One region of the Streptosporangium album genome, then DNA from elsewhere that is predicted to be linked to it. Evidence: riboswitches for the same ligand, from Rfam matches in the RefSeq annotation. Region 1 holds a riboswitch; the other holds the start of a gene.
The links. A riboswitch is a leader RNA that binds a small molecule or an ion and turns the genes downstream of it on or off. The one in region 1 is predicted to bind guanidine.

Region 1 (15,348 bases):
TCCCGGAGGGAGGAGTCTCGCACGTGCCGGTTGCCGTCTCGTTGGCCATTCCGGTCTTCTCGTGGGATTGCGCTGGGGCGGGCTTTGGGGGCATCTCCGCAGATAGGGCTCCTGTTGGGGTTCCATGGTGCAATCAAGAGAAACGCGCTGTTTTCGATTCCGCGGGTTATCGGAATGATCCGTTAAAGCGTCTTTAACGGATTCCGAATTTAGCGATTTGTGTCGATATGGATGATATGGTCGATATTGGTAACCGCACGAAAGTCGGCCCAAAGGAGATAATCCATGAGACTGAACATGATCTTCCCGACGAACCGTGCCCCTCTTGAATGGGGCGGATGCGGATGCAGGCGGCGGCGGCGGCGCTGGTGGTGGTAGAAGAATCGAACGAGAACCGGCGGTCACTCCGCCGGTTCTCGTTTTCACCGCCGCCTTCGCCTTCGCCCTCGCTCAGCGGAGCCGGACCGGTGGTGGACTCCCCGCCCCCTGTCGCACCGGCGGTCGCCCTCCGGGAGGCCCTCCGGAGGTTCTGGCCCTCCACCCGTGGCATGCGCAGGCTGTTCGTGGCCGGCGTCGTGCTGGCGATCGTGGCGGCTCTCTGCGAGGTCGCCGCGATCGGGCTGTTCGGGCTCATCACGGACGAGGTCCTCAGCCGCGGGAACCTCGGGGCGTTCTGGGGGCCCGCGTCCGCCTGGCTCGGACTGGCGGTCGCCGCGGGCCTGGCCTCCTTCACCGGTTCCTATGCCACGTCCCTGGGCGGTGAACGCTTCCTGCTGCGGCTGCGGGACAGGGTGTTCTCCCATATCCAGACGCTCGCCCCGGACTTCTTCGACAACCGCCGGCTGGGTGACCTGATGGCCAGGCTCACCGACGACATCGAGGCCATCGAGGAACTGGTCGGCTCCGGCCTGGTGCGTCTCTTCACGACGGCCGCCAGCGTGGTCTTCTTCGCCGGAGCGGCCTTCTACATCCGGTGGGATCTGGCACTGGTGACGTTCGCGATGGTTCCGGCCTTCCTGATCGTCTCCAAGGTGTTCGCGTCGAGGTTCAGAGACGCCGCCGCACGCGCGCGGCTCAGCAACGGCACCATGAACAGCGTCATCGAGGAGAGCCTGGCCAACCAGTCCCTCGTCCAGGCCTACAACCGTCAGGAGGCCGAGGCCCGGCGCCTGCACGGCGAGGGCCGCACCTGGCTGCGGGCCAACGTCCGCCAGGCCGGGCTGTCCGCCCTGTACGGCCCGGTCGTCCAGGTCGTCGAGACCGTCTGCATGCTCGTCATCATCGGATTCGGCGCATGGGAGATCGCGGCCGGGCGTCTCACCATCGGCGGGCTGCTCGCCTTCGCCGCCTACCTCGCCTACCTCTATCCGGCGGTGCAGAGTCTCGGGCAGCTCGCGCTCACCGTCTCCGAGGCGGCGGCCGGCTCCGACCGTGTCATCGAGATCCTGCGGACCCGGCCCACCATCACCGACCGTGACGTGGCGGCCCCCCTGACGGCGCGGAGCGGTGGCCGGATCGACTTCGAGGACGTCGGCTTCACCTATCCGGACAGGACCGGCCCCACGCTGCGGGATCTGTCCTTCAGCGCCGGACCGGGCGAGCTGATCGTGTGTACCGGGCCCAGCGGCGCGGGCAAGTCCACCATCACCAAGCTCCTGCTGCGGTTCTACGACCCCACCGCCGGACGCATCCTGCTCGACGGAGTGGACATCCGCGAGCTGGAACGCCGGTCGCTCCGTGACAACATCACCATCCTCCAGCAGGAGAACCTGCTCTTCTCCGGGACCGTGCGCGACAACATCGCCTACGGCCGTCCGGGCGCAGGCATGGACGACATCGTCCGGGCCGCCGTCATGGCGGACGTGCACGACTTCATCGGCACGCTTCCCCGGGGATACGACACCCCCCTCGGGCAACGTGGCCGGCTCGTGTCCGGGGGACAGCGCCAGCGGATCGCCATCGCCCGTGCGATCCTGCGCGACGCCCCCGTGCTCGTCCTCGACGAGCCGATGACCGGACTGGACTCGCCCACCGCGGCGCGGATCATGGAACCTCTCGGGCGGCTCATGTCCGGCCGTACGACCATCCTGATCACCCATGATCTCCGTCTCATCCCCGAGACGGCCCGCACGATCGTTCTCGAACCCGTCAGGGATCCCGCCCGGACGAGGATCAGGCTCTCCCACCGCCGCGACGCGACAGCGCGTCCGGTCTGAGGGCGGGTCCCGGACCCGCGTTCCCGAGGGCCGGCCGGGTTCTTGACGTGCGTCGCGTGCCGGGCGGTCGAACTCCCGATGCGCCGCACGCGCCGGACGGCGGTTGAGTTCCCGATACGCATCACGTGCCATGCGCCGGACGTCGAACGCGGTCCCCTCTGGCGTCTTCATGCGTCATGTGCCGGACGACGTGAAAACGCGGCGGGCCCGCTCCCGGAAAGGAGCGGGTCCGCCGCGGAGGCGAATGGATCCGTCTGGCTCGCCCCGTGGGTACGGCCGGCGGAAAACGTTTCCGGGTTTCCGGCCCGGGGTTGTCTCCCCGGGCCGGCCGGGTAAGAAAGGCACCCTTGCCCCGGCTGTGCGTGCTTTCAGAACGGGCGGACCGCCCGCCCCCTGATCACCACCAGTCGCCGCCCCAGTCGCCGCCCCAACCGCAGCCGCCGCCGCACCGGCAGCAGCGCTGACAGCGACAGCAGCAGCGCCGTCTCCAGCAACCGCCGCAGCCGGTGAGGAACCCCGTGGCCGTGGTGGCGGTCTGGACGGCCGGGGGCGAGGCCACGGTGACCGATGCCTGTGCGGGACCTGCGGCGAGCGCTCCGGCGAGAAGCCCCGCGCCCATCATGCTCGCGATGAACGAGGCAGCAGTCTTGGTATTCATGCGATCCTCCGGGTTTCACGCGAAGACGGATCCGTCCTCATTGATTTCTGGACAATTCACAGACTGCCGGAGGTGAAGCGATCAAGACACCGCAAAGCACTTATACTTTGGCAAAGCGCCGCATAGCTGTATAAATAAGAAATAAATTACACATATCCCCTCATTTTGGGGCACAAGGTTCTACCCATACTAAATGGTGTTTAGTCCCCGCCGTTTCGACGTTGCGGGCGTGGCCGTACGCTGACGGGGAACTCGAACGAAGGGAAGATCATGTTCCGGCATGTCGTGCTTTTCACCTGGGCAGAAGAGGCCACCGCCGAGCAGCGGGCCACGGTCGCGACCGAGCTCCTCAAACTGCCGGAGGTCATCGCTGAGATCCGCGCCTACACCGTCGGCGCCGACGCGGGGGTGAATCCGGGAAACCATGACTTCGCGGTCGTCGCGGACTTCGACGACGTCGACGCCTACGGGGTCTACCGCGACCATCCGATCCACCAGGCCGTGATCGCCGAGCACATCAAGCCGATCCTGGCCTCACGCGCGGCCGTGCAGTACGTCTGCTAGACCTCCGGCGGGTGGTTCTCCCGGTGCATCAGGCGATCCTCAGAGGTCAACCCGCGCTTGGGCGCCAGCGCGACACTCAACACGATCCCGGCAGCACCGACGATCATGAAGATCACCCCGATGACGTCGATGTGCACATCCCCGCCCAGCACGTCAGGTTCGATGGCGAACCGGAGGATGGCGCCGAGCGTGAGAAAGAAGATGCTGACCCCGACACCCATCAAGACCTCCGGACGCAAGTAATGACCAGGTAAAAAGAGCGTACGTTGTCGGTTACACCCTCTCAAGGGTGATCGCGCCACTCAGGCGGGCCTTGTCCGCGGCGGTGGGGCCGGCCGATCCCAGCCATACCGGGACACCGAGCACGTCGGCCACCGCGGCGGGCCAGTCGTCGACGCCGTCGGCGTAGCGGGGACGCGCCTGAAGCACCCGCCGGGTCAGCCGGTCCTGCCCGTCCAGGTCGCCCGCCGTCCCCACGGGGAGCTCGCCGATGTCGTAGGAGACACACATCCGCGACACCGGCGCGTCCAGGTGGGTGAGTGCGAGCGCATCGGCTCCGCCCGCGACCGCCAGCGCGTAGCGGTGGGCCACCGCGTCGAAGTGACCGGCGCGGAAGGACCCCTGCCACGGGCCGGTCGTGTTGTGGACCTCGGACCCTCCCAGCTCCGGGTCCTCGGTGACCAGCGGGCCGGGCCCGTGCCGGGGGGTGAAGGTGCGCAGCACGCCCAGCCGTACGGCCGGCACCCCGTCGAGCAGGGCCAGCGCATTGGCGAAGGTCGTCGTGCTCCACGTCGTGTACGGGTGGAAACCGTGCCACTCGTCGAGCAGCACCCCCTGCGCCCCCTCGAAGACCACCGGGTGCCCCCGCAGCAGGGCCCTCGTGAACGAGGAGTCCACGAGGATCACCCGCTCGGCGAACGCCCGGTAGGCCGCGACGCAGTCCTCCACGGGCGGTCCGGCCACCCCCAGCGTCTCCCGGAGCGCGTACAGCTTCCGGGTGAGCAGCGCCGGGTTCTCGCAGTCGCCGACGGTCGGCCCGAGGCCCGGATGGTCCAGGGCGTAGGCCATGGTCGCGCCGATGCCCATCCCGCACGACCCGTGCCGGTCCGCACCCCGCGCCAGCTCCCGCGCCCGCCCCGCCGCCGCGTGGTACGGCGTGGCGATCAGGGCGTCCCGGTCCACGGTGAGCAGCCCGAACGGGTCGGGGACACCCAGCCCGGCCAGGTGTGTGGCCTCCGAGGCGAGAGCGAGCGGGTCCACCACCATGAACCGGGACAGGTGCGTCGGGACGCCCCGGAGTGTCCCGGACCCGAACTGGGCGAAGGTGTGGTGCCGCCCGTCGGGCAGGACGACGTTGTGCGCCGCCTGCGCGCCTCCGTTGAACCTGACCACCGCCTGGACGGGCCCCTGGGCGCAGAGCCAGTCCACGACCGTGCCCTTACCGGCGTCGCCGTACCCGAGGTCGACCACGATCATGTGCTCACGCATGCGACGCCCTCGCCTCCGGCACGGGTCCGTGGGTGTCGGGCGTGCACCGGCGGGCACCCGTCCGCCCGCTCACAGCCGGACCACGCCGCTGTCGCCGCCGAGGTCGAGTCCCTCGGTCACCACCAGCGTGCCCCGGTCCAGCCTGGCCAGGGCCTTGCCCACGGCGGTCCCGGCGGGCGAGCCGAGGTCGTCGAGGTCGCTCAGCCCCTCGTCCAGGCTGATGGCGTCCTCACCGAGCCCGACGGTGAGCGCGATCGTCTCGCAGACCGCGTCCAGATCGTCCAGCTCCAGCACGTTCTGGCCGAGCAGTTCGCGCCAGGCGGTCAGCACCTGGCGGTCCCCGGCGTAGCTCGCTCCGGCGGGAAGGATGTAGTAGACGTCGTATTTTCTGGTCAGCTCGGCGACGATCTCCTTGGTCGTGACGTCCCTCCCGAGCCCGTCGCCGATCACCTTGCCGACCTCGCGGCGCTTGACCTTCGGATAGGGCAGCTCGTCGCCGATGATGAACAGATAGCCTCGGCGTCCCCGTTTCTCGAAGCAGTCGAGCGTGGTGTGCCGGGCCATGAAGTACATCGCCAGCTCGTACGACTCGGACTTCTGACCGCCGCCCCCACCCTCCAGCAGGACCTTGCCGAGGTCCTCGTCCATCCGGTTGTCGGACTCGAACTGCCCGATCTGCAGCGGAGCCCGGTCGCAGGTCGCGTCGCCGATCGCGCCGAAGAGGATCTGCGGGTCGGCCGCGTAGCCCTTGCGGAGCAGCAGGCCGAGCAGGTCGGGCAGCTTCGTCTGGAGCGTGCGCGGCACCCCGCCCATCGAGCCGGTCACGTCGAACAGGACGGCGACGGCCACGGTGGCGGGGTGCTCGGCGGAGTCACGGCTCTCCCGGGCCGCCACGCCGTACGGGTTGAGATCGTCGTGCACCGCGCGTGCGCCGCTGTCGCTGTAGGCGAAGGCGCTGGTGCCCTTCGCCGCGCGGTAGTTCGCGGCGGCGGCGTAGACGTCGGTGGACCAGATTCCGCTTCCCATGGGGTCTCCTGGCATCAGGGGCGAGGCCCGGAAGCCCGGACCCGTCCATCACGAGTTCTTCTTAAGGTGAGACAATCTCAGTATGAGAATAACTATGGGCCGCGTCAACCCGCCCGGACATTTCTGGAAAGTGGCGGTAGAGCGTGCCGAACGCCATCAGAGAGCAGGTGGCCGGACAGGTGGGATTCGCCGCCCGGTTCTCCAGCTACCAGGCCATGCTGGACCGTCATCCTCGCCTCCCTGCGCGACGAGACGTAGGGCCCGGTGCGGCTCACAGGTGCAGGGGCCGGTATTTCCGCGGGCCGTACAGGTCGTCGAGCAGGTCGTCGAGCTCGCCGAGGAGCCGCCAGGCGTCACGCGGCGGGCCCGCCAGGCTTCCCCGGACGAACCGGCGGATCGGGACGGGAGCGCGGTCGCCCATGAGTGCGGCCACGCAGCGGGTGGCGAGGTGGATGTCGGTGGCCTCGGTCGCCGGCTTTCTGGCGAGGACGTCGGGCGGGTAGTCGCGCCGGTGCCGGGCCACCAGGGCGGTCAGCGGGGCTCCGAGGGGCACCGACTGGCTCCAGTCGACGAGCAGCAGGCCGTGGTCGATCGGGTGGACCAGCACGTGCTGCCCGAACACCGCGCCGTGCACCACCCCCGCCCGATGGGCCATCCCGATCGCGACCAGCAGCCGCCGCCAGATCCACGCCGCGTCCCTCGGGTCGAGCGCCGGCCGCAGCCGCGCGATCTCCGCCAGGCTCACGAACCCGTCCGGTGCCCGGCTGATCACGTTGGCCTGCCGTTCGACCCCGCCCGAGCGGTGCCGGAACGACTCCACCAGCCGGGGCACGTACGGCAGGAGCAGCGGGTCGCCGTCCCGCGCGATCTTCCTGAGCGACTCCGCCTCGCGCCGCATCAGGTCGTTGTCGACGTGGCTGTGCGGGACCTTGAGCAGGGCGTCGTCGCCGCTGCCGTACAGCACGGCCGTGGCGCCCCGCCGGAACACCTTCCCGATCCGGTAGGTCCCCAGCCTGGTGGTGATCACCGTCTCGACGCTCCGGTCCCGTGCCGCCCACAGCCCCGCGAGCCTGGCGAAGGCCTCGGCGGCCTCCGGCCCGGGAGCGAGGTCGGGGTGGAGCAGCCGCGCCAGTCGCCGGTAGGCCCGGTGCGGGGAGTCCCCGCCGAACAGGTCCTCCGGCGTGCGGGCGGCCGACACCAGGGCGATCGCCTCGGCCGTGGTGGTCATCGGGCCACGCTCCCCACCGTGGGGATCGCATGGGTCATCGGAGTCCGGGTGACGGGTTCGGCGGGGTGTTTCATCGCACCTCCTCCTCTCGGGCGGGCCGCAGCAGCGCGGGGTGCAGGAGCCGGGCGTCCCCGGCCCGGTAGAGCTTCGCCCGGGGACCGCCCCTGGCTCCGCCGCTCTCGGTGGTCTCTCCGGTGCTCTCCACGAACCCGGGAACCGACAGGATCTTGCGGTGGAAGTTGCCCGCGTGCAGCGGCACACTCCAGACCGTCTCGTAGACGCCGCGCAGCTCGGAGATCGTGAACGTCTCGCCCACGAACGTGGTGGCCAGCGGGGTGTACTCCAGCTTGGCCCGTGCCCGCTCCAGCCCTTCGCCGAGGATGCGGCCGTGGTCGAACGCCAGCTCCGGCAGCCGGTCGGCCCGGTGCCAGGCGGCGTCCGCCGCGTCCGAACCCGCGCGCGGATCGGGCAGGTGGGGGGCGAAGGCCAGATAGGAGACCGACACGATCCGCATCCGAGGATCCCGGTCGGGCGCCCCGTAGCTGGCGAGCTGCTCGATGTGCACCCGTGGGGTGAGGCCGGTCTCCTCGGCCAGTTCCCGCACCGCGGCCTCCGCCAGGTCCTCGGCCGGCCGGATGAACCCGCCCGGCAGCGCCCACCGCCCCGCGTGGGGCTGCTCGCCCCGCCGGACCAGCAGCACGTGCAGCGCGCCCTCACGGATGGTCAGCGCCACCACGTCGACCGTCACCGCGACCGGGGGGAAGGCCCGGGGGTCATAACTCGCCAGGAACTCGGACTCGTCCATCGCACGACTTTCTAGGATTGAGACAATCTCATAATGAGAATAACTAATCATGCGTGTCAATATCCCTCCCATGATCCCGTCGGTTGCGTGGCGCCGCTGGGAGCACCCGACCGCCGCGCAGTCGAACGGAGAACCGCGGCCATGCGGAAGGGCGGAGGAAACGGGTGAGGGGCGATCCTTCGGGAGAAGGATCGCCCCTCAGTGTCGGCTGCCGAGGGAGCAGGCGGCTTCAGACTTAGAAGGACTCCTCCGGGAGCTCCATCAGGTCCTGGTTGGTGGCGTCCAGCACGCGACGCTCGGCGGTGAGGCGGGGCAGGATGGTCTGGGCGAAGAACGAGGCCGCCGCGACCTTGCCGGTGTAGAAGGCCTTGTCCTTGTCGGAGGAGCCCAGCGCGGCCAGCGCCACCTCGGCCTGGCGCAGGAGCAGCCAGCCGATGACCACGTCGCCCAGGGCGAGCAGGAACCGGGTGGTGTTGAGGCCGACCTTGTAGACCTCCTCCGGGGCCTCCAGCGAGCCGATGGCCCAGCCCGCCAGGGTGTCGGCCATGGCCTTGACCTCGTCGGCGGCCTCGTCGAGGAGCTTGCGCTCCTCCTTGAGGCGGCCGTTGCCCGCCTCGGAGGCGGCGAAGGCCTTGATGTCTCCGTACAGCGAGCCCAGGGCGGTGCCCTGGTTGCGCAGGACCTTGCGGAAGAACAGGTCCATGCCCTGGATCGCCGTCGTGCCCTCGTACAGAGAGTCGATCTTGGCGTCCCGGATGTACTGCTCGATCGGGTAGTCCTGCAGGTAGCCGGAGCCGCCCAGGGTCTGCAGCGAGCGGGCCAGCAACTCGTAGGAGCGCTCGGAGCCGACGCCCTTGACCAGGGGGAGCAGCAGGTCGTTCATCGCCTCGGCGTGCTCGTCCCGGCGGCCCTCGAAGCCGGCGATCTGCACCGCGTCCTGGTAGGTGGCGGTGAGCAGGACCAGTGCCCGCATGCCCTCGGCGTACGACTTCTGGAGCATGAGCTCGCGGCGCACGTCCGGGTGGCGGGTGATGGCCACGCGCGGGGCCGACTTGTCGGCCATCTGGGTGAGGTCGGCGCCCTGCTTGCGGGACTTGGCGTACTCCAGGGCGTTGAGGTAGCCGGTGGAGAGCGTGGCGATCGCCTTGGTGCCCACCATCATCCGGGCGTGCTCGATGATCATGAACATCTGCTTGATGCCCTCGTGCACGTCACCGATCAGCGTGCCCACGGCCGGGTGCTTCTCGCCGAAGGTGAGCTCGCAGGTCGTGGAGACCTTCAGGCCCATCTTCTTCTCGACGTTGGTGACGTAGACGCCGTTGCGCTCGCCGAGCTCGCCGGTCGAGAGGTCGGCGTGATACTTCGAGACCAGGAACATCGACAGGCCCTTGGTGCCCACGCCGTGTCCCTCGGGACGGGCCAGGACCAGATGGAAGATGTTTTCGGCCATGTCGTGCTCGGCGCTGGTGATGAAGCGCTTGACGCCCTCGATGTGCCAGGTGCCGTCGGGCTGCTGGACGGCCTTCGCGCGGCCGGCGCCCACGTCGGAGCCGGCGTCGGGCTCGGTGAGGACCATGGTGGCGCCCCACTGGTTCTCGATGGCCAGCTCGGCGTAGCGCCTCTGGTCCTCGGTGCCGATCACGTGCATCACGTGGGCGAAGGCCGGGCCGCTGGCGTACATCCAGATCGCCGGGTTCGAGCCGAGGACCATCTCGGCCAGTGACCAGTTCACGCTGTTGGGCAGGCCGGGGCCGTTCAGCTCGGCGGGCAGGCCGAGGTTGGTCCAGCCGGCGTCACGGTAGGCGGCGAAGGACTTCTTGAAGCCCTCCGGCATCGTCACCGTCCCGGTGGCGGGGTCGAAGACCGGGGGCGTGCGGTCACCCTCTTCGAAGGAGTCGGCCAGCACGCCCGTCGCCAGGCGGTTGACCTCGCCGAGGATGGTCCGCACGGTCTCCTCGTCGAGGTCGGCGTAGGGTCCTGTGCCCAGGATCTCCCGGCGCCCGAACACCTCGAAGAGATTGAACTCCAGGTCACGGATGTTGCTCTTGTAGTGGCCCATGGGGTCTGCTCCTTGAAACCGGGGGAACCGGGACTCGTTACATACTGGCCAGTAACCTTACCGACAATGCTACCCGCCAGTAACCCCAAAAAAACCGCCCTGATAGGACGTTTGTCACATCGCACCAGTAGGACACCCCGCGCCGCCTTCTCCGCTCGTCTCTCCGTCCTCACGCTGGTCGGCCGGTTCCGAGGCGCATGCCGGCCTCCTGCTCCGTACGGCCGGCGTGACGTCGCGGTCCGGTGGTCACCCGGCGCGACAGGGCGACACGGAGGGGCCGTCCGGAGCGCGGGGCTGAAGCGGGAGGTCTCGCCGTTCCAGGCTCGGTCTCATGGGCGAGCGGTGGCGCGCGGACCTCGCGCTGTGGGGGATCCCCGGCGAGATCGCGGCGCGGGCCCCGGCCGACCCCTGGGGGCACTTCCACTGCTACGCTCTGCCACTAGAGCTCCCATGAGGGCGGCTCCCGGACGAGATGCGCCGTACCCGGTCTGAAAAGACGACGCTCCTTATGGAAGGAGCCGTCATGGCCTGGGTCGTCATCATCGTCGCCGGTCTGTTCGAGGTCGCCATGGCCTACGCGCTCAAGATGAGCCACGGGTTCTCCGTGCCACTGCCGAGCGTCGCGTTCGCCGTCTCGGCCGTCCTCAGCTTCGGCCTCCTCGCCATGGGCCTCAAGAGCCTTGAGGTCGGTACGGCCTACGCCGTCTGGACGGGCATCGGCGCCGTCGGCACCGCGTCTCTGGGCATGCTGTTCCTCGGCGACGACGTGTCGTTTCTCAAGATCGTCTCGATCGCCCTCATTCTCGCCGGAGTCGTCGGCCTCAACCTCGCCGGTGGCGGCCACTGAGCATCCCTGACGGCGGAGGAAGAACCATCTTGACGCCTTAGGTGGTGTCGCGGTTGGGTAGAGGCATGATCGACGTTCACTTCGTGACCATTGACTGCGCCCAGCCGTACGAGCTGGCGGCTTTCTGGAGCAACGCCACCGGCTGGGAGATCCACCCGGACGACAAGCCGGAGGACGACGAGATTCTCCTCCAGGGCAAGCTGGATCTGCTGTTCATCCGGGTTCCGGAGGGCAAGACGGTCAAGAACCGCATTCATCTGGACGTCACCGGTACGGACGGCACCACCCGCGACCAGGAGGTCGAACGCCTGCTCGGGCTCGGCGCCACGGTCCACGACGACCGGCGGGACTCCGAAGGCGTCGGCTGGGTGACCATGCTCGACCCGGAGGGCAACGAGTTCTGCGTCTGCCGTGCCGAGTACGAGAGGACCCGGCAGCTCTTGCCGGAGTGATGTTATGTCGGGGATGCTGCCGTCATGAGCCCCCCGAGCGCGTCTGTGAGCATCCACGTCTCGGCGCCGCCCGCAGTGGTCTACGCGCTGGTCACCGACATCACCGACATGAGTGCCTGGAACGTCGAGTGCCTGAGTGCCGAATGGGTCGGACGGATCCGGGAGGCGCGGCCCGGTGCCCGGTTCCGGGGGCACAACAGCCGCGGGCGGCGGCACTGGTCCACGGTCTGCACGGTGACCGCCGCCGACCCCGGCAGGGTCTTCGCCTACCACGTCCGCGCCGCCGGTCTGCTGGACGTGGCCCTGTGGCGCTTCGGCATCACCCCCACCAGGACGGGCTGTCACGTGGAGCAGGGCACCTGGGACACCCGTGGCCCCTTCATGCGGGTCGTCGGCGGGCTGGTCACCGGTGTCCGGGACAGGGCCGCCCACAACGAGGCCAACATGCGGCGGACTCTGGAAGGCATCAAGCGGGTGGTGGAGCGGGCCTGAGAGGACATGCCGTCCCCGCCGGCCCTCTCGGGCGCCGGCGGAGATCCGGTCAGTGGCCGTGGGGCAGGGATGACTGGCCGCGTCCCCTGAGGGTCAGGGCCAGGACGGCGGTGATCAGATAGACCGCGACACCGCCCTGCAGCGCGTCCAGCGCGGCGCCGAACACGCCCTCGTCGTCGACGACGAGCTGGACGGGATACATGAGCGCGGCGGCGCCGAGCGCCGGGTAGAGGGAGAACCGCCAGGGGCGGCGCAGGGCCCAGAGGCGGGCCTGCCGGGTCACCCGGTCCCCGCGATCGGGCCTGCTGACCGAGCCGACCGCCGCGATCAGCGCGAACAGGCCGATGCCGAGAGACAGGGCCCAGGTCAGGTCGGCGTTCCCCGGCAGGAGCACGCCCATGCCGAAACTGGCGGCCGCGACCGCGCCACCGGTCACCGCGGCGGCCCTCCACGGCGCTCCCCGCAGGGCCGCACCGGCGAGGGACATCTCGTCACGTCGAGTCAGTTCGTCGTTCATGACACCAACACTGCCCTTCCGGACCCCCTGACCGCATCGGGGAGCAACCCTGACCCATCCCTGAGCCACGGCCCCTCGATAGGTTGGCCGTCATGACAGTGACCTTCCGTATCGCCCGGGCCGAGGACGTTCCGCTGCTCGTGGCCATGATCGCCGACGATGTCGTCTCCGCCGCCCGCACCGGCGACTTCGGCGACGAGCACCGCGCCGCCTTCGAGGCCATCGACACCGATCCCAACAACGAGCTGATCGTGGCGGAGCTGGACGGTGAGGTCGTGGGCACCATGCAGCTCACCTACATTCCGGGCATCTCCCGCCGTGGAGCGCTCCGGATGCAGATCGAGGCGGTCCGGATCGCCGCGGCCCTGCGCGGCAGGGGACTGGGCCGCCAGATGATGGAGTGGGCGGTCGAGCGCGGCCGGGCCCGCGGGTGCGCCCTGGTCCAGCTCACCACCGACAAGTCACGCAAGGACGCCCATCGTTTCTACGACTCCCTCGGCTTCGTCGCGTCCCACGAGGGATACAAGCTCTCGCTGAGCTGATCGGTCCGCCTGCCCGCCCGCCGGTCGCCGAAGGGCCCGCCGGTCGCCGAAGAGCCCGCCGGAAACGGGATCTCACCACGGTTTGATCTCCGATACGGCATCCTCAACATGTCAATCCGGACAGAGTCGTTGGGGGAGCAATGGGTAAACACGCGCTTGGTCTAGGGGCTCTGGCCGTGCTTCTGACAGCCTGCGGGGGTACGGCCGGCAGCCAGGCCCAAGGCGCCACGGCCTCCCCGCCCGTCCCCGCGCCCACGTCGAGCACTGCCGCCGCGAGCCCGCCGAGCACCACCCCCACCCCCGTCGCGACCCCCGAGTCCAGCCCCACCGGGGTGAACATCGACGGCTGCGTCACCGAGAAGAACGGGACGATCTTCAAGTACAAGCGCGGCGGTACCACCACCCAGGGCGTGATCATGGGCAAGGGGCCCGTCGGGGTGGTCGTCTCCTACGAGCGCCGGGGCAGCGTGTGCGGCTGGCTCCCGCTGGCCGACCGGATGGTCGACGCGGGATACCGGGTCCTGCTGTTCGACCGGAACAACGAGGCGGAGCCCGAAGGGGACATCGTCGCGATGGCCACGCGGCTGCGCGCGGCGGGCGTCAAAAAGGTGTTCCTGGTCGGCGGGTCGGTGGGCGGGCAGGCCTCCGTGCTCGCGGCCGGCAAGCTGACGTCCCCACCGGCCGGGGTCATCAGCATCTCCGGGGTGACCCAGCCCGGTGAGGTCGCCACGCTCAAGGCGCCCTTCCTCCAGGTGGACGGGGACCAGGACGACATCGCCCCGGTCGACCTGGCGCAGGCCGTCTACGACGCGGCCACGGAGTCGGCCGACCGCCAGCTGGTCATCCTCCCCGGCCGGGAGCACGCCAGCGGGCTCTTCACGGGCGACCAGGCGCCGAAGCTGTTCCGCGCCGTCCTGACCTTCCTCGACAAGCACAAGGGCTGAGCTCACCGGCGGACGCGAGGACCGGGCTCAGCCGGGAGCGCACGCGCTGAGCTCGACCAGGTTGTCGTGGTAGACGGCGCCCCGGCCCATGTCGGCGTCGCGCTCCTCCACCACGGCGTTCACCGTCGCCCCACCCGAGCTCAGCTTCCGCCAGTGCCCCTTGGTGGAGGCCACCACACCCGGCTGCACCCTGTCGCTGACCTCCACCACGGCCTCGAACCCGCCGCCCGCGTTGAACACCCGGACCCGCTGCCCGTCGCCCAGCTCCCGCTGTGCGGCGTCCACCGGGTTGACCAGGATCCGGGGCCCCTTCGAGCGCCGCAGCAGCTCGGGGTTGTTGCCGAAGATGGTGTTGAGGAAGGTGTGGGCGGCCGGGGTGATCAGTGCCAGGGGGTAGGGCCCGCGTTCGGCGGAGGCCGTGTGCGAGGGGACGTAGGCGGGTCCGGAGCCGAACTCCAGTCTCCCCGAGGGCGTCGGGAAACCGTCGGCGAAGGGCACGAACGGCTGCGGCACGTTGAGCCGGACCCAGCCCTCCTTGCGCAGCCGGTCCACCGTTATGCCCTCCAACGACGGATGCCCCGAGGCGAGCAGCTGCTCGGCCAACTCCAGGTCGGAGTCGTACAGTGACGGCTCGGTCAGGCCCATGTGCCGGGCCAGGCGCCGGAAGGTCTCCATGGTGGACAGGCACTCGCCCGGCGGCTCGACGGCCGGCTCGTTCCACATCAGATACATGTGCCCGTAGCCCGCGTGCAGGTCGGTGTGCTCGATCTGCATGGTCGCGGGCAGCACGATGTCGGCGTAGTCCACGGTGTCGGTCGGGAACTGCTCCATGACGACCGTGAACAGGTCCTCGCGCAGCAGCTTCTCGCGGATGCGGTTCTGGTCGGAGGTGGAGCCCATCGGGTTGGCCGCGTACACCCACAGGCACTTCACCGACGCGTCCAGCCCCTCGGCCAGCCGGGTCATCGTGAGCTGCCGGACCGGCTCGGCGAGCAGGTCCTCACGGGTGTCGATGTTCAGGTGGATGTAGGCGCTGGTGGAGTAGGCGACCCCGCCACCGGGGTGGCGCCAGTCGCCGGTCACCCCGGGGATGGCGGCGATCGTGCGCATCGCGGTGCCGCCGCCCGCGTGCCGCTGGATGCCCATCGTGGCCCGGATGCCGGTGGGCCGGGTGTGCGCCAGCCGTACTCCCAGGGCGCGGATGTCGGCCTCGGGCAGACCGGTGATCTCTGCCACGCGCTCCGGCGGATATCGCAGGATCTCCTCCCGGAAACCCTCCCAGCCGCTCGTGTGGTTCTCCAGGTAGTCGCGGTCCTCCATCCCCTCGGAGAGGACCACGTTCATCAGCCCGAGTGCCAGGGCCGCGTCGGTGCCGGGCCGGATCGGCAGGTGCTCGTCGGCCTGCTCGGCGGTCCGGGTGCGGATCGGGTCGATCGCCACCACGTGCGCCCCGGCCGCGCGGGCGTCCTGGATGAACTTCCACAGGTGATGTCCGCTGGTCAGCGTGTTG
Region 2 (15,348 bases), 400 kb from region 1:
TATTCCGACCGTGCACTATTCCTCGGCCTGGAGGGTCTCTGGCAGCTGCAGGAGCTCCGCCTCGGTGGCGAAGGACTCGGTTGCTGAGATGAAGGTCAGCAGGCGGACGGTGCGTCCTGCTGCGGCGGCTGTCTTGTGGTGACCGTCGAGGAGGTAGTGGAACAGCCCCCAGTGGCGTTCACGGCGGAACCAGGGTCCTTGGATGTCAAGGAGCCCGAGGGCGACCGCTGTGGGGTGGCTGTCGGCGGCGCTGGCGTAGCGGTCAGTGGTTGCCGGATCAGCCTGTGCGGGGTCGGTGATGGGGACGGCGAATTGGAACAGTTCATCGTGCTCGTTGACACGGTTGCGGCCGAGCCGGTAATAGCCGGTGTTGGCTGGGTCGAGCGGATACTCGAACTCTTCGTTCCGCCAGGCGCTGGGGCCTTCGGCTGCGAAGTAGTCGTCAGCTGAGCCGGGCGTGACGAGCCTCGGCTGGACGTCCAGCAGCATGACGAGGTAGTCCCCATGGGGCAGCTGAGCGGAGAAGGCGCCGATGATCTCGGAGTCCAATGTGTCGAGTCCGGTGCTGAGCCGGTCGCGAACCTCTTCTGCGGGCGGCGGGCCCGCGGTCGCTCCGGGTTGGCGGCGCAGGACCAGTCCGCAGGTGCCGCACGAGTAGGCGATCCGGTAGGCGGGCTTGCCGTCGATCGTCAGGTAGCGGCTGGGTCGTTGGGTCCAGTCGACCCCAAGCCGGGGTGTCTTCGTCCCCAGGGGCATGAGCTCGCAGGCGAGAACGTCGGTCATGGTCGGAGTCTGCCGTGATGCCAGTTCTGGGGCATGCGGATTATTCGCAGGCTCACCACCGGGTCCGGTGTGGACGGTCATGGAGTTGCTGCGTTCAATGCTCGGGTGACGTCGGTGAGGAGCGCGGCTGCCCAGAGCAATACCTTGGGGTCGCCGAGGCCTGAGCCGGTGAGCCATTGAGCGGCGCGGCGCGCGTCCTGCTCGTCCTGGATCAGCCCCCACTGTCCCGGCTGGACGCCGGTGGCCCTGCGGACGTCGGCGACAAGGCCTCCCAGACAGGTCCAGGTGTGCCAGCGCCCGCTGTCGAAGCCGACCAGTTCAAAGCCCAGCCGCTGGCCGCCGGCATGCGGGAACCTCTCGTGCCGGGCCAGCCGTTCCGGTAGGCCGCCGGCTGCTGTGTCCCAGCCGCCATCGGCGATATCGGCCAGCAGCCCAGGAACATCGGCGGTGGCGAATCCGACTGCGAGGACGTGCAAGCCCGGCTTGCCGGCCTGGTCGCGCGCGATCTCAGCCTCCTGAGGGCTGGCGAACCAGTCGTCCCAGCCATTGGGGTCTACTGGCATCAGGTCGACCACGCAGTCGCTCAGCGACACCAGGCCCGTGCTGGGAAGGGCGGTGTCCTGCCAGTCCTGGCGATCAGCGCGTGGGGCGACCCGATAGCCGGCAAGGGCGTAGCCGGGCTCCATCGCGCCATCTCTTCTCAAGATCAGTCCTTTTGGGGTTGGTCCGGGCAGCTGGCCTCGACCCACGTTGCGGTGAGGTCCCGGCAGACGATGGTGGTGGACCCGGTGTGGCAGGCGATCTCGTGGGCGCATCCGTCCGGGTGCGGCAGCACCTCGTCCAGGATGACCTCACCGAGTCGGGTCACGCGAGGCATGTCTGATGCGGTCTGCAGCGTGAAGCGGGTCACGCCCGTGTAGCGGATGGTCAGGTCTTCCTCGTGTTTCCAGCAGTTGTGCCGGAATCCGAGCTGCATCCAGCCGTCGTCACCGTCCTCACCGGACAGGGTCTGGTCCAGCTTCAGTTCGGGTACGGCCAGGGGCTGGGCGAACGTATCGGCCTGGTTCTCGCTCGGGGCTAGCCACGCGCCGACGGGGTCGTCCTCGGGAAACGATCACCCTGATTCCGGGAAGCGATCTTCCTGGCACCTACTCCGCGCCTGGCAAGGGCCACTCGTGAACTCTCCACAAGGTCGAGTGGCCCGGTTCCGTATTATGGATCCGGGCCTTTTCGCTGTTCAGCGGCTATGCGGTCGGTTCCTCCGTGGGGGAGGCCGTACGGCCTCGGCAGGGCTCTCGCGGACTGGAGCCGGCGAAAAGTCAGCCAACACCGCCTGAGCCCTGCGCAGTGCCCTTGCGGCAGATGACGAAGTCGGCGAAGGCATGTCGGCCGGGCCGGTCGCCGATCGCATCGATCGCCTTGCGGATGCCGCGTAATTGATCCACGGTCATCTGCAGCGGCGGTTCGTCCGGCTGGTAGGTGGTGAGGACGGGGTAGTCCACACCCGGCTCGTTGGTCATCTCGATGTGGCAGCCGAGGACGTGGGTGACCGGCCGGACGTCGGCGAACCCGATCAAGCGGTCGATAGTCCTGCCGAAGGCGGCCCAGTCCTCCACATACAGCCGTCCTGGATACACCGTGTCGCCGGTGAGCAGGAATCCGGTGTGGGGGTCGTAGAACGTGACGGCCGCCTCATGGTGCCCGGGGGTGGCCAGGCACTCCAGTACTCGGCCCCCGAGATCGACTTGAGCCACCCGGTCGGGGGCGTCGGCGAACCCGAAGTACTCCCAGGCGCTTTTCAGATCCGCTCCCACGACGACGGTGTCGGGGCGGTCGGTGAACTGGGCGTCTCCGGCGATGTGGTCACGGTGGGCGTGGGTGTGCAGGACGAGCAGCGGGTAGCCGTCTCGGGGATGCTCGGCCAGCCGGCGTCCGGTCAGGTCGTCGACGACCCGGCGCAGAGGGAAGAACTCGGCGGACGCGGTGGCTCCGGTGTCGATGAGTACGGCTCGGGTGCTGCCGAACATCAGGAACAGGAATGGCGCCTCGTAGTTGATCGCCATGTTCTGGCGCAGGATGAACGTGTGCTCGTCGTAGGAGTACACCTGGATGTCGGGATCGGTGTTGTGCTTCGCTGACGGCGACCCGTGGATCCAGCGGACGTCCAGTGCGCGAGGCTCGGGCGTCTCAGACGTGAAATCGACCGGATGCGTGCTTCCGCCCATGACGTCTCCTGAGAGCGTCGTCTTGGCAGTCCGGGTACGGCGCCCATCTCGTCCGGGGCAGGCGCTTATGCGCCTCCAGGGGGAAACTTATACGCACCGACCGGGCCGTTCAACCGTTCTCACCCGCGGACCTGCTTGGGCGGGGCTGGGCCACCGCTCAGCGGCCTCGGCGGGTGACCCTGACCGCTGGCCGGCGAGACCTCCGATTCCGGCGAGATGGTGCGTGTCTTTCCGCAACGCCTCCGCGATGGCCATGCTCCATCACCCCAAGGTCCGAATGGCCCTGCTCTCATCAGGAGGAAGGCCCGGTTCCAGTTCACAGCACGGTTCCGAAAGGTAAAATCCACGCTGTGCGTATCAACCGCTGACAGGACTTCGGTGTGACTGCCAGAACGACACGCAAGATCTGGATACCGGTCGCGGTCGCGGTCGTCCTGGCAGGCGTGATCATCGCGACCTCGTATGAGGTTCTGCCAACGCTGCGGGTCGAGTGGTGCAAGCTGTTTCCCGAGCAGCGCTCCGCGGTCGCCACTCCACCGCCCGACGCAACCCCGGAACAGGTCGTCACGGCATACCTGCAAGCCGTGGCGGCCAGGGACGACGACACCGCGCGGGCCCTGTCCGCACCCTCTTTCCTGGCGAGGCATGGCGATAGGGGCATCGGCTGCTCCTATCGCCGTCTTGACCTGATCTGGGTTGGCGAACCCCGTACAGACAGTTCTGCATATGCCCGGCTCGTGTCCGCTGTTCCTACCCGATACAAGGTCGATCTGGAGGAAGAGGGGCCCGAAATGGACGGGGAACGTCGTTACGACTTCCTGGTCGGCCGAAACGCTCCCTCGGAGCGGTGGCGGATCATCGACTACGGCAACGGATGAGGCAGGGCTGGAAAACATACTGGGCCCGGAACACCCGGGGGTGGCCGGGCTCCTCAGAGCCCCGGCCTGAGGTCAGGACTCCTCGACATGCGACACCCGGAGATAGGCGCGCCGGGTGGTCATGGTGACCGGTGCGGCCAGCGGCATATCCGTTGTCCGGACGCCCGGTCGTCTTCTCGTGAACGCCACGAACTCAATCGTTCACGTTTTCTTTCAGCCATGAATTGATCAGGTTTGACACCTGCCGTGAGTTGCGATCCATCATGATCATGTGGGAGTTCCCGCGGTAGCCTTCGGACGGCAGGTCGATCCAGGTCGACTTGCCACCGGCCTTCCGCAGGGCGTCATGGAACCTCCTGGTAGAGGTGTACAGCTCCGTCCATGAGTTGCCGGGTTCGTTCAGCCCGAGACGGTCGCCCCAGATGATGAGGTGCGGAATCCGGCTAAGCCGTTTGAGGTCCACGGAGTCCGGGTCGGGAGCGCCTGACGGCTCGATCGCGACGTGGGCGCGGACGAGGTCGGGCGCGGCGATCGTCGAGGCGAATCCGAGCGGTCCAGCGGCGCTGTGGGTGAGTACCACGTTCGGCCCGACCTGGGCGACGAGCGCGTTGTACCCGGCCTGGGTGGACTGGTCGTACGTCCGAAAGCGAGGCACCACCTGCTTGACGAACCGGTCGAATGCGGCGACGGGGAACTGCGTGTCGGGATACGGCCGACGCTTCGCCGGATCGGTGGCGTACGATCCGGCGGGGCCGATCCGAAACAGCTCCCACAGCTCCTGCTTGGTGCGGAACAGTGGTTCTGCCTGGGAGATTTCCGGATAGCGCTGCCATGAGGCGCGGCCACCGCCGAAGCCGTCGGCCAGGTGGACGTCGTGCCCACCGGCGAGGAACTGCTGCTGCCATCCCGGTCGGCCGTCCGGCGTGGTTTCGAAGGAGACGCCGGTGAGGCCGCCGCCGTGCCACATGAGCAGCGGCAACGAACTGCGGGGGCGTGCCAGCCGTACGAACTGGACGTAGACCTGACCGGTTTCGAAATCCCCGTTGGGATCCACGCGGGCCGGGGACCGCCCTGCCGCGACGAATGCGTCCCGGGACGGCGCATCGGCGAGAGTGATTGATTTTCCGCCGACGAAGTAGCTGCCCACTTCTCGCACGTGAATGCCGCCGTCGTCATTCGACAGAGCCATTCCTCCGGCGGATAAGGCGATCACGCCGGGCACGGCGCTTCCCAACAATTCGCGACGCTTCACTCTTGCTCCTCTTGGGTGCTAACCCCAATTTCTGAATGCGGATTACTGTCTTCAGGAGTCGTACGACCCGATGCGCCACGGCCAGGGCCTCAGCTCAAGGGCTGAGGATCCGCTGGACCCACTGGTCCCCCACGAGCCGATGTCTCCGGCGATCATGCAGGCGGTCAGGACGGCCCGCCTGAAGGAACTCGATCTCCACAGGCGTGACGACGAACCCCGCCCAGTGCGGAGGCACCGGCACGGGTGTGCCCGGAGGCCAGCGGCGGGAGGCCGCAGCCATGTCCGATTCCAGCTCAGCCCGGCCCGGAACCGGTGCGGACTGATGGCTCACCCAGGCTGCGAGCTGGGCGGGCCGAGCGCGACGGTGAAACTCCTCCTGTGCCTCCGCCTCGCTCATGCGTGCCGCGACACCGCGTATCATGACCTGCCGTCGTAGTGACATCCAGACGAACATCACCGCCACCCTGGGACAGGCGGCGATGTCGCCGGCCTTGGGCGAACGGCTGTCGGTGACGAAACCGATCCTGCGGCCGTCGAGCAGCTTCAGCGAGACGGTCCGCAGGCGCGGCTCGCCCGCCGGACTGACGGTGCTCAGCGCCATCAGCCCCGCCTGCGGATCGTCGGCCTCCCGCGCGGCCCGCTGCCAGTCGAGCAGGACGGTCACCGGGTCGGCCGGCTCGACATCGCTCATCGGATGACGTGCCCGTCGCGCGCCACCGCCTGCGGCCGATCCAGCGCGGAGAGGTCGTCCACGGGGTCGGCGTCGACAGCGATGAAGTCCGCCTGGTATCCGGCCGCGATCCGGCCGATCCGATCTCCCACCCCGAGCGCGTCGGCCGCGCCGGTGGTCGCCGAGGCCAGGGTCTCCCGGTTCGTCATCCCGGAACCGGCCATCAGCCGCAGCTCTCCGGGCAGCGCGTCGAACGGAGTGAACCGCCAGCCGGCATCCGTGCCGCTCACCATGCGGACACCGCTCTCGACCATCCGCCGGAAGTCGTCCAGGTCATGCGGCTGTCGCCTGCCCCACAACGTCCCCGCGTCCCCGGAGACCTCGGGCGGCGCGGCGAGCACATGATGGCCGACCGACAGCGTCGGGCAGACGACGGCGCCGGCCCCCACGATCAGGTCCACGACGGCAGGGTCGAAGCCGCTGCCGTCCTCCATGGCGGTGCGGAACTTCCCGTGCTCGATCAGCCTCGCGCCTGCGGCGACGGCGGTGCGCATCGAGTCAGCGGACAGGCAGTGGACCTTCAGGGGACGGCCGAGCGACGCCGCTGTCTCGACCACACCGCGCAGCGACTCCTCGGAGAAGCTCGGCTCCCACGCGGGCGCCCCCGGCGTACCGCCGCCGGAGGCCATGATCTTGATGAAGTCGGCCCCGGCGGCGGCGAACCGCCTGACCAGATCGCGCATGGCCTCGTCGTCGCGCGCCTCTCCACCGAAGCGCCAGGTGTGTCCGCGCACCGTGGTGATCGGCGCCGCCGCCACGAGCGTCCGGGCGCAGTCGGGAAGGGAGGCCGCGCGGGCGCGCACCTCGAACACGGCCTCCGGCGAGCCTCCGCAGTCGGCGACGGTGGTGATGCCCGCGCGCAGTGCGGTCCGGGCGTTCCTGATGGCCAGGTCCACCCGCTCGGAGGTGGACCTGGCCGCGGAAACGTCCTCACCGGTCCCGTCGCCCGACTCGGTCAGGTGGACGTGGGAGTCCACCAGCCCGGGCAGCACGACCGCAGCCCCCAGGTCCACGGTGGGGCAGTCGGGCCAGTCCGTCGGCCGGGTGTGGCCGCGTGCGATCTCCTCGAAGCGGCCGTTCCTGATGCGAAGCCAGGCGGGGCCGAGGTCGCGCGACCATGGATCGGCGCGCAGCCGTCCCGCATAAACCACCAGTCCGTCCCGTAGCCCGGTCATGGCCCTCCGCTTCGGTCCACGTCATCCCGCCGGTCCGTTCGGCGGGATGACTCGATCGTCACACCTGGATGTTCAGCGCGACGGCGTCCACTGCACGTCGGGCGTCTTCGCGCTGGCGGCGAAGTCGTCCCGGTGGACCCGGCCGCCCTTCATCACGAAGCCCACCCGCTTGAGCGCCTCGATGTCCTGCAGAGGGTCTCCATCCACGGCGACGAGGTCCGCGTGGGCGCCCGCGGCGAGGGTGCCGATCTGGCCCTCCTTGCGCAGCACCTCGGCCGCCACCACGGTGGCCGACCTGATGGCGTCCAGGGGCTTCATGCCGTACTGCACCATCAGGCTGAACTCGTCCATCTGCTCGCCGTGCGGGAAGGAGCCGACGTCGGTGCCGAAAGCGATCTTGACGCCCAGTTCGAGGCCGCGCTTGAACGCGCCCTCGTGCCTCTTGACGAAGCGCCGGTCGAAGTCGGTGTGCTGCCGCTTGTAGTAGGTGCCCATCGTCGGAACCCAGAAGGTGCCGAACTCGAGCATGGCCTGCAGGTCCTCTTCGGTCAGGAGCGGGCCGTGCTCAAGGGTGCGGACGCCGCCGCGGATCGCGGCCTGGGCGCCGTCCTTGCCGTACGCGTGGGCCGCGACGTCGCGCCGGTACCTCTTCGCCTCCGCGACCACGGCGGCGATGTCCTCCTCCGTGAACTGGTGCAGCGGCTCCAGCTCCTCCGGCTCCACGTCCTTGCGGGTGCTGGTCGCGTAGATCTTGACCCAGTCCGCGCCGATCTTGATCTGGCGGCGGACCTCCTTGATCAGCTCGTCCCGGGTGTCGACCATGCCGGCGACGTCCGGGAGGTGGAGCTCCGGGTTCACCTTGTCGTCGATCCGCATGTCGCCGCCGGTGATGGAGATGCCGTCCGAGGCGACAGCCATGCGCGGGCCGGGGATGATGCCGGCCTCGATCGCGTCCCGGAGCGCGGTGTCGCCGTGCCACACCTGCTCGTTGTCGGTGTCGCGGGCGCTGGTGAAACCGATCTGCAGCGCCCGGTCGCACGCGTTGACGCCTTCGATCACCCGGTAGACCTGCGTCTTGAACAGGAGCGCCGGCGGCCACACCTGGTCCTCGGGGCGGAGCAGCATGTGGGTGTGGCAGTCGATGAGCCCGGGCATCAAGGTCAACCGCCCGACGTCGATGAGCTCGGCATCGGCGGGCGGGTTGTCGACGACCGACACGATCCGGCCATCGGCGATGACGACGCTCGCGTCCTCGTAGTACTCACCGCTCGCGGGGTCCAGCACGCGGGAGGCCCGGACGGCGAACTGTCGGTCATCTAGGGGCTTGGTCACTTTTCCTCCAAGGTTGGAATGCAATCGCATTCAATATTCTGTATTCAGAAGGCAGTTATGCGCAACCCCGCGACTGCCGCATTAACCCGTCGTGTGTACGGGCGACGGGGCGGCGAAGTGGCAGGCGGTCTGATGGTGAGCGGCGTCACCCGTGGCCCCCACGAGCGCGGGCTCGTGTACGGCGCACACCTCCTCCGCCTTCCAGCACCGGGTGCGGAAGCGGCAGCCGCTGGGCGGGGCGGCGGGGCTGGGCGGATCGCCTTCGAGCAGGATCACCTCCTGCTCGCGCGCCAGATCGGGATCCGCGTGCGGCGCGGCCGACAGCAGCGCCTGCGTGTAGGGGTGGCGCGGCTCCGCGTAGACCGCGTTCTCCGGGCCGATCTCGATGACCTTCCCCAGGTACATCACGGCCACGCGGTGACTGATCTGGCGGACCACGGTCAGGTCGTGGGCGATGAACACGTAGGAGAGGTTGAGCCGCTCCTGCAGTTCGGCCAGCAGGTTGAGCACCTGCGCCTGGATCGAGACGTCCAGCGCCGAGACGGGTTCGTCACAGACGATGACCTCGGGCCCCAGCGCGAGGGCGCGGGCGATGCCGATGCGCTGACGTTGACCGCCGGAGAACTCGTGCGGGTAGCGGTTGACCTGGTCCGGGTTGAGCCCGATCAGCTCGAAGAGCTCCTGGGTCCGGCGCCGGCGCTCCGCCCGCGTGCCTTCGCCGTGCACCGACAGCGGCTCGGCGACGATGTCGCCCACGGTCATCCGCGGGTCCAGGCTCGTGTACGGGTCCTGCAGGACGATCTGGATCTTACGCCGCAGGTGCTTCAGGCCCGCGCGACTGAGCCGGTGGATGTCCTCGCCGCGGTATCGGATCGTCCCGGAAGAGGGTCGATCGAGCGCGACGAGCATCCGCCCGAGCGTGGACTTCCCGCAGCCGGACTCACCGACCAGGCCGAGCGTCTCCCGCTCGCCCAGGGCGAAGGACACGCCGTCCACCGCGTGCACCTGCGCCGGGGGACCGAACGGCCACCGACGCCCGGACGCATAGTGGCGGGTGACGTCAGTGACCTCGAGAATGGGCTGGGAGCACACCAGCGATCACGTCCTTTCCCAGGTGGCAGGCACTCCAGCGGCCCTGTGCGTGTTCCGCGAGGGCCGGTTCCCGCTCCTCGCACACGGCTTCCGCCATCGGACATCGCGAGCGGAACGGGCACCCGGTCGCGCCTTTACGGAGCACCGGCGGCTGCCCGGGCAGGGCGGCGAGCTGCCCGGCCCGGCGATCCGCGCGCGGGACCGCATCCAGCAGTGCCCGGGTGTAGGGGTGGGCCGGGCGGCGGAAGATGTCGCGGACCGCGCCGGTCTCCACGACGCGACCGGCGTACATCACCGCCACGCGGTCGGCGATCGACGCGACCGCGCCGAAGTCGTGGCTGATCAGCACCAGCCCCATGCCGGACTCGCTCTGCAACGTCTGGAGCAGCCGGAGGATCTGGACCTGGACGGTGGCGTCCAGCGCGGTCGTCGGCTCGTCGGCGATCAGCACGTCCGGCGAGAGCGCGAGCGCCATCGCGATCACGGCGCGCTGCCGCATGCCGCCGGAGAAATGGTGCGGGTACTGGCGGTACCGCTGTTCGGCATCGGGGATCCGCACCTGCCGCATCAACTCGATCGCCCGCTCGCGCGCCTCCCGGCGGGAGAGGCCCAGGCGTACGCGCAGGGTCTCGCCGATCTGCGGACCGACGCGGAGGACCGGGTTCAGCGCGGACAGCGCGTCCTGGAAGACCATGCCGATCCCCTGCCCCCGGATCTCGCGTCTGGCGGGTTCCGGAAGGCCGAGCAGGTCACGGCCCTCCCAGCGCACGCTTCCGCCCGCGATCCGCGCGGGCGGGGTCTCCAGGATTCCCATGATCACCTGCGCGGTCAGGCTCTTGCCCGACCCGGACTCGCCGAGGACGGCGAGCGTCTCCCCGCGATCCACGTGCCAGCTCACCCCGCGCAGCACCGGTGTGTGGCCGTCGTCGCCGCCGAACTCGACCCGCAGGTCGTCCACTTCCAGCAGGTGGCCGGCCGTCGAGCCGCCTTCGGCGTGTTCCGTTGTCACGATTCTCCCCTTCGACCTCGTGGCCCGGTGGATACGGCGATCATGAGTGGATCCTCGGATCGATCGCGTCTCGGACGACATCGCCCAGCAGGATGAAGGCCAGGACGGTGACGCTCAGGAACAGAGCCGGGCCCAGGAGCGGCAGGGGCGCCTCCAGGAATCGGGCCTGAGCGTCGTGGATCATCTGCCCCCAGGAGATCGTCGGTGGGCGCAGGCCGATCCCCAGCATCGAGATGATCGACTCATACGTGATGAAAACGCCGAGGTTCGTCGTCACGACCACCAGCCAGGGGCCGAGGCTGTTCGGCACGACATGGCGGATCAGGGCCCGCGATCGCGAACAGCCGATGGCCGCCGCGGCCAGCATGTAGTCCTGCTGCTTCGCCTCCATGACCGACGAACGGGTGATGCGCGCGACCTGCGGCCAGCCATGGACCGACAGGGCTATGATCACCGTCCACATGCCGCTGCCGGAGGTGCCGAACAGCGTCAGCAGGACGCTCGCGCCCAGCAGCAGCGGAATGGCCAGGAAGATCTCGGTGATCCTGGACAGGGTCGCGTCGACCCAGCCGCCGAAGTAGCCCGCGGTGGCGCCGATGACCCCGCCGAGCAGCCCTGTCACCACCGAGACGGCGATACCGATGCCGAGACTCGCCCGGGCGCCGTGGACGCTGCGGGAGAACACGTCGCAGCCCTGCAGGTCCCGGCCGAACCACTGCCCGGCACCCGCATCGGCCAGGGTCCGCCCGAGATCACAGTCCTGGGGGTCGGCCGGCGCGAACAGGCCCGGTGCGACGGCCATGCCCACCATCACCACGAGCAGGGTGGCGGACAGATAGAAGAGCGGACTGCGGGCGAGCCTTCTCCAAACCGCTTGCCAGTGACCACGCCGCTTTCTCTGCGGAGCCGCCGGGCGCTCCATGACGCCGGTGGCGGAAGCGAGCTCAGGCATAGCGAATCCTCGGGTCGAGTACGGCGTACAGCAGATCGACGACGAGGTTGGCGACGACGTAGATCAGCACGAAGACCGTGACCACGCCGACCACCGTGGTGCGTTCTCCCAGGTAGACGGCGCGCGCCATGGCCTGACCCATGCCGGGGAGGTTGAAGATGCTCTCGGTGATGACGGCGCCGCTGAGCAGCGCGCCGACCTCCAGGCCGAGGAAGGTGACCACCGGGATCAGGCTGTTGCGCAGGGCGTGGAACGCCACGACTCGGACTCGAGTCAAGCCTTTGGACGTGGCCATCCGGACGTAGTCCTCTCGAAGCGCCTCGGTGAGCTGGCCTCGGGTCAGCCGGGCGACATAGGCGGTGGACAGCGACCCGAGCACGAACCCGGGCATGACGTAGCTGAGGAAGCCGCTCTCGGCTCCGGCCACGGGAAGCCAGCCGAGCTTCACGCCGACCACGAGCTGGAGCACGAACGCGGTCACGAAGAACGGGATGGACAGCCCGGCGAGGGTGAAGAGCCGGACGCCCGCGTCGGCGACACCGTTACGGCGCAGGGCGGACACCACCCCGGCGCCGATACCGATGATGATCTGGAACGCCAGGGCGAACAACGCGAGCTGACCGCTGACCCACATCCGCTCACTGAGCATCTGGGCCACGTCCTGGCCGCTGTAGGTCTCACCCAGATCGCCCTGGACGACCCCGAGCAGGAAGCGGCCGTACTGCTGCAACAGCGGCTCGTCGAGGTGGTAACGGGCTCGGATCGCCTCCGCGAACGCCGGATCGGCCGCCCGTTCCCCGGCCAGGGCCTGTACCGGGTCACCCGGCAGGGCGAAGGTGAGGATGAAGATGACCAGAGTCGCGCCGACCAGGACCAGCACCGCTTGTAGGACGCGGCTGATGACATAACGAGGCAAGATTGCTTTCTCCGTTCAACCGCGTGGTCAGTTCGCGACCACGGACTCGACCCGCAACCTGCGGAAGGAGTCCACGCTCACGTCGCTGACCCGCTTGGAGTGTCCAACCATCACGCCCTGGTACCACAGCGGCACGTAGGGCATGTCGTGGAGGAGCACCTGCTCGGCCTCCGCGTACGTGGCGTTCGCGGATTCCGGGCTCGGGGCGGCCGCACCGTCGCGCAGCAGCGCTTCGAACTTGTCGTTCTTGTAGCCGGAGAAGTTCTCGCCGGCGTTCTGGGTGAACAGCGGTTTGAGATAGTTCTCCGGGCTGGGGAAGTAGAAGGTCCACGCCGTGCGGAAGGCACTGTCGACCTTTCCGCTGCCCAGGTCCCCGAGCAGCACCGCGAGCTTGGGATAGGCCTTGGTCTGGACGTTCACGCCGAGATCCTTCGAGATCTGGCCCGCGGCGGCCTCCACCCACTCCTTGTTCTCGGGGGCGTCGCTGTTGTAGCCGATGGTGAAGGTGTTGCCGGGGATGCCGCCCGCCTCGTCGAAGGCTGCCTTGGCCGCGGAGGCGTCGTGAACGCACGTGGCGCCACAGGCGTCCTTCGGCGCACCGGGGACGACGGGCGGAACGTAGCCGGTCGCCGGGGTGCGCGTGCCCTGGAAGATCGCCTTGGTGATCGCCGCCCGGTCGATGGCCATCGAGATGGCCCTGCGGACGCCGGCGGACTTGAATTTGTCGCTGTCCAGGGGGAACCCGAGGTATTCCATCCGGCCGCTCGGCGACTCCTGGAACCGGTCTCCCAGCTGGCTCTTGGCCTCGGTGATCCTGGCGGTCGGAACGGCGGGCAGGACGTCGAGGTTGCCGGCGAGCAGGTCGTTGTAGGCGGTGTCGAAGCTCTGGTAGATCTTGAACTGGACTTCCTTGGCCTTGGCCTTGGCGTCGGGATAGGGGTCGTAGCGGCGCAGCGTGATCTGCTGGTCGTGCTGCCAGATGCCTTCGATGGCGAACGGACCGTTCCCGATCGGTTTCTGCTCGAACCCCTTCGGGTCCTGGTAGGCAACCGACGGCAGCGGCGAGAACGCGGGATAACCCAGCAGCTGCTTGAACTGCGACCACGGTCTCACCAGCGTGATCTCGAAATTCTGATCGTCCACGACGCGCAGCCCCGACATCGTCTGCTGAGCGCCGGAGACGACGTCGGGGTATCCCTTGATCTCGCCGAAGACGTAGGCGTTCAGCTGGGCGGACTTCTTGTTCACGGCGAAGTTCCACGCGTCCACGAACGACCTCGACGTCACGGCCTCGCCGTTGTGGAACTTCCAGCCGGGCTTGAGCTTGACCTTCCACACCTTGTTGTCGGCGGATTCAATGCTCTCGGCGACCTTCAGCTCGGTCTGGTTCGTCTTGATGTCGAACGTCACCAGAGGAGTGAAGAGCGCGGACACCACCTGCGCTCCGTAGATTTCGGAGTAGTTGGCCGGCATGAGCGACGACGGCTCCAGGATCGCGGCGGAGAACGCCTCCGCCTTCTTCGCGGCTCCGGAGCCGCCGCACGAGGCCACCGTAGTTAACACGACAGCTGTTAAGCCGATGGTCGCCCTACTTCTGACGCGCAGGAACACAGCCAACCCACCTTTGATGGAAACCGTCATGACGCCAGAACTGGCAGTCGTGTGACGCAGGCAGTCGAGGCATTCCCCACGCGCTTCCAACTGCGTGCTGCATTCAGAATGCAGATACGGCACTGTCGCTGTCAAGGGACATGGATAGAGGAACCTTCTGGGGAAATATGCGAGGTGGCCGCGTTACAGGCCCTCACCGACGCCCGCTGTCGCCGGTGATGATCCGGCGCGGAGGAGGTGCGGAACGGCGTCGGCTTGCCGGATGCGGGCACTGGAAGATCACGTGCGCAGGCCCCGCACGGGGGAGTCCTACGCACGTGTCCAGACCACGGCCACAGCTGCCGCCGGGCCGGTCCGGATCAGGCGGCGCGCACGCCTGCCGGTGCCCCGCTCACCGCGTCAATCACTCGACCGGCCGGTGACCGGCACGTTCGCGGCGCCTTGATCTCCGACGATGCTGCGATAGCTCACCGGATCGCTCGCGCCTTCGGTGTTCAGCAACAGGACCGTGCTGCTCCGGGTCAGTCCCAGGTCGTCACGGAAGCCCGGATCCGCGGATACCAGCAGCGCGCCCGCGAGTGAGGCGGCGCCGCTCTCACCCGACTCGATCCCGCAGTCGGCGAAGATCCGCATGGCCTGGCGCGCGTTGTCGTCGTCGACCGTGATGGTCGCGTCGACCGTGTCGAGCAGGATCGGCCACGCGACCACGCTCGTCTCGCCGCAGTTCAGGCCCGCCATGATGGAGTGGTGAGGGCCCTGGACCGTCATCCGCACGCCGGCGGCGAGTGAGCGGTGGACGCAGTCGGCGCTGTCAGGCTCGACGGTGGCGATGCGCGTCGCCGCGCGGGGACCGAAGTGCAGGCCCACCGCCGCGGCGAACGCGCCGACGCCCGCGGGGGCGATCACCAGGTCCACGGCGTCGGCAGGGTCGAGACCCAACTCGGTCAACTGCTCGTCCACCTCGTGGAAGATCGTCGAGTAGCCGTCGATCACATAGCGGGGCACGGTCTCGTACCCCGGCCAGGCGGTGTCGGACACCAGGATGGCGTGGTCGTCCCGATCGGCCTGGACGGCGACATAGCGCACCGTGTCGTCGTAGCTCGCGAACACCCGGATCACCTCCGCTCCCTCGCCCTCGATCGCCTCCGCCCGCGAGGACGACACGTCGATCGGAACGTAGATGCGGGCGCGCATGCCGAGGAGAGCCGCCATGTGAGCCACGGCTCTGCCGTGGTTCCCGTCCGTGGCACACGTCAGCACGTGGTCACGCAACGGCCGTACGGCCTGGCGCGCCTGTTCGAAAGTGAGCGTCGGATCAAGGCCGAGCCGCTCGGACAACGTTCGGTAGACCCCCCAGGACGACCCGAGGATCTTGAACGATGGCAGCCCGAGG

Region 2: it holds a riboswitch for guanidine, as region 1 does, so the genes downstream of both, FHR32_RS09755 (MBL fold metallo-hydrolase) here and FHR32_RS11660 (DMT family transporter) in region 1, are expected to answer to the same signal.

Annotation. Positions count from the first base shown of each region.
Region 1 covers NZ_JACHJU010000001.1:2,474,732-2,490,079, reverse strand. The annotation lists gene FHR32_RS11705 (ABC transporter ATP-binding protein) at 549-2,216, shown strand; gene FHR32_RS11700 (hypothetical protein) at 2,614-2,874, opposite strand; gene FHR32_RS11695 (Dabb family protein) at 3,145-3,438, shown strand; gene FHR32_RS11690 (DUF6458 family protein) at 3,435-3,659, opposite strand; gene FHR32_RS11685 (adenylosuccinate synthetase) at 3,712-4,926, opposite strand; gene FHR32_RS11680 (hypothetical protein) at 4,996-5,952, opposite strand; gene FHR32_RS11675 (lipopolysaccharide kinase InaA family protein) at 6,224-7,180, opposite strand; gene FHR32_RS11670 (NUDIX hydrolase) at 7,251-7,985, opposite strand; gene FHR32_RS11665 (acyl-CoA dehydrogenase) at 8,221-10,044, opposite strand; guanidine-III (ykkC-III) riboswitch at 10,484-10,550, shown strand; gene FHR32_RS11660 (DMT family transporter) at 10,568-10,891, shown strand; gene FHR32_RS11655 (VOC family protein) at 10,957-11,343, shown strand; gene FHR32_RS11650 (SRPBCC family protein) at 11,368-11,835, shown strand; gene FHR32_RS11645 (hypothetical protein) at 11,885-12,352, opposite strand; gene FHR32_RS11640 (GNAT family N-acetyltransferase) at 12,445-12,894, shown strand; gene FHR32_RS11635 (hypothetical protein) at 13,071-13,838, shown strand; gene FHR32_RS11630 (molybdopterin-containing oxidoreductase family protein) at 13,866-15,348, opposite strand, start outside.
Region 2 covers NZ_JACHJU010000001.1:2,074,874-2,090,221, reverse strand. The annotation lists gene FHR32_RS09770 (hypothetical protein) at 16-783, opposite strand; gene FHR32_RS09765 (hypothetical protein) at 861-1,487, opposite strand; gene FHR32_RS09760 (hypothetical protein) at 1,490-1,759, opposite strand; gene FHR32_RS09755 (MBL fold metallo-hydrolase) at 2,103-3,008, opposite strand; guanidine-III (ykkC-III) riboswitch at 3,020-3,087, opposite strand; gene FHR32_RS09750 (hypothetical protein) at 3,389-3,886, shown strand; gene FHR32_RS09745 (alpha/beta hydrolase) at 4,080-5,075, opposite strand; gene FHR32_RS09740 (pyridoxine/pyridoxamine 5'-phosphate oxidase) at 5,233-5,829, opposite strand; gene FHR32_RS09735 (amidohydrolase family protein) at 5,826-7,043, opposite strand; gene FHR32_RS09730 (metal-dependent hydrolase family protein) at 7,116-8,375, opposite strand; gene FHR32_RS09725 (ABC transporter ATP-binding protein) at 8,457-9,470, opposite strand; gene FHR32_RS09720 (ABC transporter ATP-binding protein) at 9,436-10,476, opposite strand; gene FHR32_RS09715 (ABC transporter permease) at 10,517-11,428, opposite strand; gene FHR32_RS09710 (ABC transporter permease) at 11,421-12,344, opposite strand; gene FHR32_RS09705 (peptide ABC transporter substrate-binding protein) at 12,372-13,907, opposite strand; gene FHR32_RS09700 (diaminopropionate ammonia-lyase) at 14,355-15,348, opposite strand, start outside.